2 regions of the Shewanella oneidensis MR-1 genome follow, and region 1 is predicted to be linked to the other one. Evidence: predicted binding sites of a transcription regulator. Region 1 holds the regulator's gene; the other holds the start of a gene.
The links. Region 1 encodes FliA, which starts transcription of late flagellar genes. Its sites were predicted from a motif close to CTAAAGNTNNNNNNNNNNNNGCCGATA; they were not measured.
Positions count from the first base shown of each region.

Region 2: SO_RS03530 (DUF5610 domain-containing protein) is a predicted target of FliA. The motif match lies at 1,815-1,841, and genes of this name have one in related genera.

Region 1 covers NC_004347.2:3,348,555-3,351,976, forward strand. Annotated here, with positions in the region: gene SO_RS14960 (chemotaxis protein CheA) at 1-409, opposite strand, end outside; gene SO_RS14965 (protein phosphatase CheZ) at 425-1,162, opposite strand; gene cheY (chemotaxis response regulator CheY) at 1,176-1,559, opposite strand; gene SO_RS14975 (RNA polymerase sigma factor FliA) at 1,607-2,320, opposite strand; gene SO_RS14980 (MinD/ParA family protein) at 2,313-3,194, opposite strand; gene flhF (flagellar biosynthesis GTPase FlhF) at 3,199-3,422, opposite strand, start outside.
Region 2 covers NC_004347.2:764,515-767,936, reverse strand. Annotated here, with positions in the region: gene SO_RS03540 (FMN-binding glutamate synthase family protein) at 1-1,078, opposite strand, end outside; gene SO_RS03535 (phosphoglycerate mutase family protein) at 1,090-1,683, opposite strand; gene SO_RS03530 (DUF5610 domain-containing protein) at 1,941-2,468, shown strand; gene SO_RS03525 (ferredoxin--NADP reductase) at 2,591-3,340, shown strand; gene SO_RS03520 (glutathione S-transferase N-terminal domain-containing protein) at 3,406-3,422, shown strand, end outside.

The DNA.
Region 1 (3,422 bases):
CTAATTCGGAGGGCAGTGGCTCACCTGAGCTCAGTAGTTTTAATTTGGCGAGTAATGCAGCATCCGCGGGATCTTGTTGCTCTCCCTGCTGGGTTTGAGCAAACATGGTATTAATCGCATCAACAGCCTGAAGAATGATGTCCATTAACTCTGCTGTGACGCTGCGCTTACCAGTGCGTAATAAATCGAATGTGTTTTCTGCCTCATGGCAGACATCAACCATGGGAGTCAGACTAAGGAAACCCGCGCCGCCCTTGACGGTGTGAAACCCTCTAAAAATGGCATTTAGCAAGTCAGTATCATCAGGATTATTTTCAAGGGCAACAAGCTGCTCTTGAAGCAACTCTAATATTTCCCCCGCCTCAATTAAAAAGTCCTGGAGTATCTCTTCATCTACATCAAAGGCCATCAAATTGACTCCCAGTTAGAAACCCAGACTCGATAGCAGATCATCCACTTCGTCTTGACCTGTTACTACATCTTGACGAAGCTCGGCATTCATTATCGGCCCTTCAGCTTCAATATTATTTTTCTGAGTAATCTGACTCTCAATCATTGGCTGCTCACCAAACACCGTCAGCATAGACACCAGATTACTTTCAACTTCCATCACTAGATCGATTACCCGACGGATCATTTGTCCAGTCAGGTCTTGAAAATCTTGCGCCATCAATATTTGGTTAAGTAATTCGCGTAATCGGTTCGAGTCCAATTCACTGCGCGACATCAAATGCTGAACATTATGGCAAAGCACCTTAAAGTCAGTTAGGGCAATTTCGCGACGCATTAATTTTTCCCACGATGGCATCACTTGTTGAATATTCGCGGTTAATGCATTCGCTAACGGCAAGCATTCCTCAACGGCATCCATGGTCTTATTTGCCGCCTGCTCAGTCATGTCAATTACATAACTTAGCCGCTCTTTAGCATCCGGTATTTCTGTATTCGCTAACTCAACTAAACGATTATCGATTTGAAAATCCATTAATGCACTGTGCAATTGGCGAGTCAGTTTACCCACCTCATCAAAGAGTTCCCTCTGGAGAGGAGCAGCTAATTCCCTAAATAAATCATCAGCTTGAGAGTGTTCATTTGCACTTAATAGTTCTACTAAACGCTGAGCATGCTCGAGCGTGATGAGCCCTGATGTTTGTGACTTCATAGCTCATCCCTGCTTAAGCGAGTCGTTCGAATATTTTATCTAACTTCTCTTTCAATGTTGCTGCTGTAAAAGGTTTAACCACATACCCATTAACCCCCGCTTGCGCGGCAGCGATAATTTGTTCACGTTTTGCTTCAGCAGTGACCATTAATACAGGTAGATGCTTTAGAGAGTCATCGGCCCTGATGGCCTTAAGCAAATCGATACCCTGCATGCCTGGCATGTTCCAATCTGTTACGACAAAATCAAAATCGCCTTTTTGCAACATTGGCAAGGCAGTTGAGCCATCGTCTGCTTCTTGGGTATTGTTAAAGCCCAAGTCTCGCAACAAGTTCTTGATGATACGTCTCATTGTCGAAAAGTCATCAACGATGAGAATCTTCATATTCTTGTCCAAGGTTTCCTCCGGTGAGCTGACATTCAGTGCTCAATTAATAATTATACTTATGTCCACTGCTTGAGTTTGCCTTTGAGTCGCAACATTGCCTGACTTAATATCTGGCTAACTCGCGATTCGCTTACTTCAAGAATGGCGCCAATTTCTTTTAAATTCAATGCTTCATCGTAGTATAACGATAGCACTAGCGCATCTCTTTCGGGCAATATTTTTATCGCCTCAACAAGTGCAGAATGAAACTGGGTTTCTGCCAATACCTCAAACGTACCATCGCTAACATTATCGCTTGTAGTGAGTATATCCTCTGATACGCCTAAGTCTTCTATCCCTATGATTTTACCAACAGAAACATCGTTAAGAATATGATGGTACTCATCGAGCGTCATATCAAGTTTTTCTGCAATTTCTGTGTCGCGCGCATCACGACCTAGCACTTGCTCTAACTCATCAATAGCTTGGGCAATTCGGCGATTATTACGGTGAACAGAACGAGGAACCCAATCGCCACGGCGGATTTCATCCAACATGGCGCCACGGATCCTTATGCCGGCGAAGGTTTCAAACTTTGCACCTTTACCGCCATCAAACTTAGATGATGCTTCTAATAATCCCATCATCCCAGCCTGTAGCAGGTCATCTAACTGCACTGAGGCAGGTAATCTGGCAAGCAAGTGATGTGCAATTCTTTTAACCAACGGTGCATACTGTTCAACGATTGACGTTTTATTGTCTAAACAAGTATACGCTGCGGCTTTATTCACTCGTTTTTTCCTCTTGAAAATCTGGTCGATGAACTAAACGCTCAACGAAAAACTCCAAATGCCCACCAGGTTGCTGTGGAACTGGCCAACTCATAATTTTATTCGCTAGACCATGGTAAGCAATGGCCGAAGGAGACTTAGGGTAAGCCTCAACCACTAACTTTTGCTTACGAACCGATTTACGCAAATTTTCGTCAAATGGAATGGTTGCCACTAATTCAAGTGCCACATCCAGAAATCTGTCGGTCACTTTACTGAGTTTAGCAAACAATTCCATACCTTCGCGCAAACTACGCACCATATTTGCAACAATTTTAAAGCGAAAGACGCCGTGTTCACGACTAAGGATTTTGATTAACGCATAGGCGTCAGTAATAGACGTTGGTTCATCACATACGACGACGAGTACATCCTGTGATGCACGGGAAAAGCTGAGCACCATGTCCGAAATCCCTGCCGCAGTATCCACGATAAGAATGTCAAACTGGGTACGCATCTCGCTAAAAGCACGAATTAAACCAGCATGTTGTGCTGGGCTCAATTCCACCATGCCTTGAGTACCGGATGTCGCAGGCACAATGCCAATACCTTTAGGACCGCGGACAATAATGTCATCTAATTCAGCATCGCCAGACAGTACATGGGAAAGGTTACGCTCAGCACGGATCCCTAACATGACATCGACGTTTGCTAAGCCAAGGTCAGCATCAAGTACTAAGACACGCTTGCCCTTCTCGGCTAATGCTACGGCAGTATTGATGGACACGCTGGTTTTACCCACGCCACCTTTACCACCCGTAACCGCGATTACTTTCACTTTTTCGTTATAGGGTTGATTCATCATACGTAAACCACTTGCTTGATCCAGGGTCATAACTCTACTCGAATGCACAGGTCATATTATCTGACCACGCTGTGTCTGGTAACGATTGTTGTTCTGTGTTTTCTAAGGCCGCTAATGCCTGCTCCGCGAGCATTAAAGTATCAGCGACTTTCATATCTTCGGGCACTCGCTGCCCATCCGTAACATAACTTAATGGCAACCCACTTTGGATCAACACACTTAATGCGCCCGCTAATGACACGGATTCATCGAGTTTGG
Region 2 (3,422 bases), 2.4 Mb from region 1:
CCAATATGGGCAGACTTTCTTTTAGCGGCAGGCCAACGTAATCCATTAAGGGTTGTGGGGCAGCGCCCGTTCCACCATCGGCGCTATCCAAAGTAAAAAAGTCTGGGGCAGATGCTTCTCCACGGCGTTCTATTTCATTGCAAAAATCTTCAAGCCATTGCACATCCCCAAGTACAGCTTTGATTCCGGTGGGTTTCCCCGTCACTTCGCGAACTCTGGCAATCATGTCTAGAATATCGCCCACATTGTTAAACTCGATATGACCATTGGGACTGATGGAATCTTGGCCCAGCGGAATACCGCGAATATGGGCGATCTCCTCGGTCACTTTAACGCCTGGTAAGATACCTCCTTTACCGGGTTTGGCCCCCTGACTCATTTTTATTTCAAACATTTTTACTTCAGGGTGCGCCGCAATCGCGGTGAGTTTGTCATCGTCTAAATGGCCGTGCTCGTTTCGTACGCCGTATTTGGCAGTGCCAATTTGGAATACTAAATCACAGCCACCTTTTAAATGGTAAGGGCTTAAGCCACCTTCACCGGTGTTTAACCAACACCCCGCCTGTGCCGCACCGTGGGATAATGCAGTGACTGCCGGGCGTGACAGCGCGCCAAAGCTCATCGCGGAGATATGGCATATTGCACTTGTGGTATAAGGCACACGGCAATGAGGGCCAATGGTGAGCGGCTGGATCGGTGTTATATCCTCATCTTGGGGTGGAAAGGCTGAATTCATAAACATAATGGTGCCAGTCGCTTCCAAGGGACGTGTCGAGCCAAAGGCTATCGTTCTATCGACATTCTTGGCTGCACGATATACCCAGCTGCGTTCGGCACGGTTAAAGGGGAGTTCTTCCCTATCTTGGGCAAAAAAGTATTGCCTAAAAAATTCACCTTGTTTTTCAAATAGGTATCTAAAGCGTCCAATAACGGGATAATTGTGGCGTACCGCCTGTTTCGTTTGCAGTTTATCGGCAATATACATGTAGACAATGGCGAGGGCGCCTAAACCGACAATGATTAAAAACAATCCAGAGAAGAGATCAAGTCCCCACATAAACCAATTCAATTCGTGCATCTTGTTATCCTCTATTCGAGTCCGTAACGGGTGGAAAGCAGGCTGGCGGGTTGTCCATCATTGATGGAGAGTAAAAACAGCTGACTGTAATCATCTTCACTTATGGCGGGTATTTCTGGGCCACCAAGGGCTTTGATGATAAGCGGCAGCGTATTGGAGTGCCCAGCGATTAAGCTATTGCCTTTTACGGTATGTATTTGCTCAACCACCTTTTGGATATGGGCTTCGATTGGTTTTTCTGCCTCGACCACTGTAATAGGTAAATGCCGAACTGTCGAAATCGGCAATAAGGTTTGCTGAGTTCTTTGATATTGGGTCGCGATCAACTGGGAAATGGGTGTACGTTTTAAGGCGCTGATAAGAGCCTGAGCACGTAAGTTGCCATTGGCTGAAAGGGGGGGATCGCCTGCGGTTGCATCTGCTTTTTCAGCGTGTCTTACGAGAATAATCAATCGATTATCGGCTACAGCTTGATTTATCGGGCTAAGTCCAATGCTGGTGAATAATAAGAGACCTATCAATAAAGATCGTATTAGCGTACCTGAATTGAAACCGATTCTTCGAGTATGTCGCAAAAACGCATTTAAACATTGGGGGATTGCCATGCCTTATATCCTTATTTTATGGGCGTATGCAAGAGTGGGCTTAGGATGAGTAGCGATTAGAGAATAAGCAAACCTATTCTCCATTTTTATCATTGCATTAAGTTGGGATGGTACTGCAATTTGTAAAATTACTAAAGTTGCTCAAATTTTGGTCGATAATTAAGCCTCACCAAATTGAATGGATTTGCATCATGGAAATCAACACCCCCACACAAGTACAGGGCAGTGCTTCGTCTCACAGAACGTATGCTGACAATATGGCAACCAATGGCGAGAAAACCAAAAATGTGGAAGCAGCCTCCAAACAAACTGCGCAACAAACCAGTAAGCAGTTGATGAATCAAGCTATTCTTTCGGCGCAGGAAGATGTAAGCCTAAAATCCGGCGACGAATCAATGACCTTGCTTTATCGTGCAGCGATTGAAGCGATAAATGAAGAGCTAGCGCCTGCGATGGGCGAGAATGCGATTCAAACCGCCTATGATAACGGTGTCGATACCTCTCCCGAGGCCACAGCTGATCGTATTGTGAGTTTCGCGACGCAATTTTTTAGTGTTCATCAGCAGCAAAATTCAAATATGAGTTTGGATGAACAGCTCGATAGCTTTATGAATATCATCGGCGGCGCTATCGATAACGGCTTTAAGGAGGCAAGGGATATTTTGTCTGGCCTTAAAGTGTTGCAGGGTGATATTGCCGACGGTGTCGATAAAACCTATGGACTCGTTCAAGAAGGATTACAGGCCTTTAGGGACAGCTTCAATAAGAAATCCAATGAGAGCTAAGCTACTCACGCTTAACTTCCCTTCCTCTTACTTACTCTTAAGCCCCTTGAATAAGGGGTTTTTGTTGCGCTGATAACAGTCTATGCTAGGGGTCTATTTAACGTTTTGCTTGAGGGCGGGTTATGTGGACGAGGGGACGAGTTATCGAACGTATTGATTGGAATGATAAATTATTTTCGCTGCGGATAGCGGCTGAGTTAGCTTCCTTTATTCCCGGTCAATTTATTAAACTCAGTCAGTTGCAAGGGGATAAGCGTGTTGCCAGAGCTTATTCCCTCGTAAACTCCCCCGATAAGCCCTATGCCGAGATTCTGGCTGTCGCCGTAGAGGATGGCCAGTTATCCCCACAATTACAACATCTTGCCATCGGTGATGAAATTGACATCACCCCTACTGCCACGGGGTTTATGACTTTAGATGAGATCCCTAAAGGTGAGTTGCAAGGTCGGCATTTGTGGTTTTTAGCCACGGGCACCGCCGTGGGACCTTTCTTATCCATGCTGGATACCGCAGAGCCTTGGCAGCGTTTTGAGAAGATCGTACTTGTCTATGGTGTGCGCGAAGCTAAAGACTTGGCCTATCTGGATAAATTAAAGGGTTATGCGGCGCAATATCCAAATCAGTTTATCCTGTGTTTGGCTGTCACCCGTGAAAAGCTTGATGGCGCATTGCAATGCCGTATCCCCGATGGCCTAGTCTCGGGTGAAATCGAGCGAAAAGTCGGATTAACCTTAAGTGCGGCAGATTCCCAGGTGATGATTTGCGGTAATCCAGGGATGATTAGCGGCGCCCAAGCGGCATTGCTTGATAAGGGACTCTCGAAAAATTTACGCCGTGCTCCGGGGCAAATTACCGTAGAAAAATATTGGTAGTCGTTTGAGTGTTAAAAACCATTGTGTAGATTGTTTTAATATCTTTGTTTAAGAAGGATTTTTTGATGAAGTTGCTCTGCTC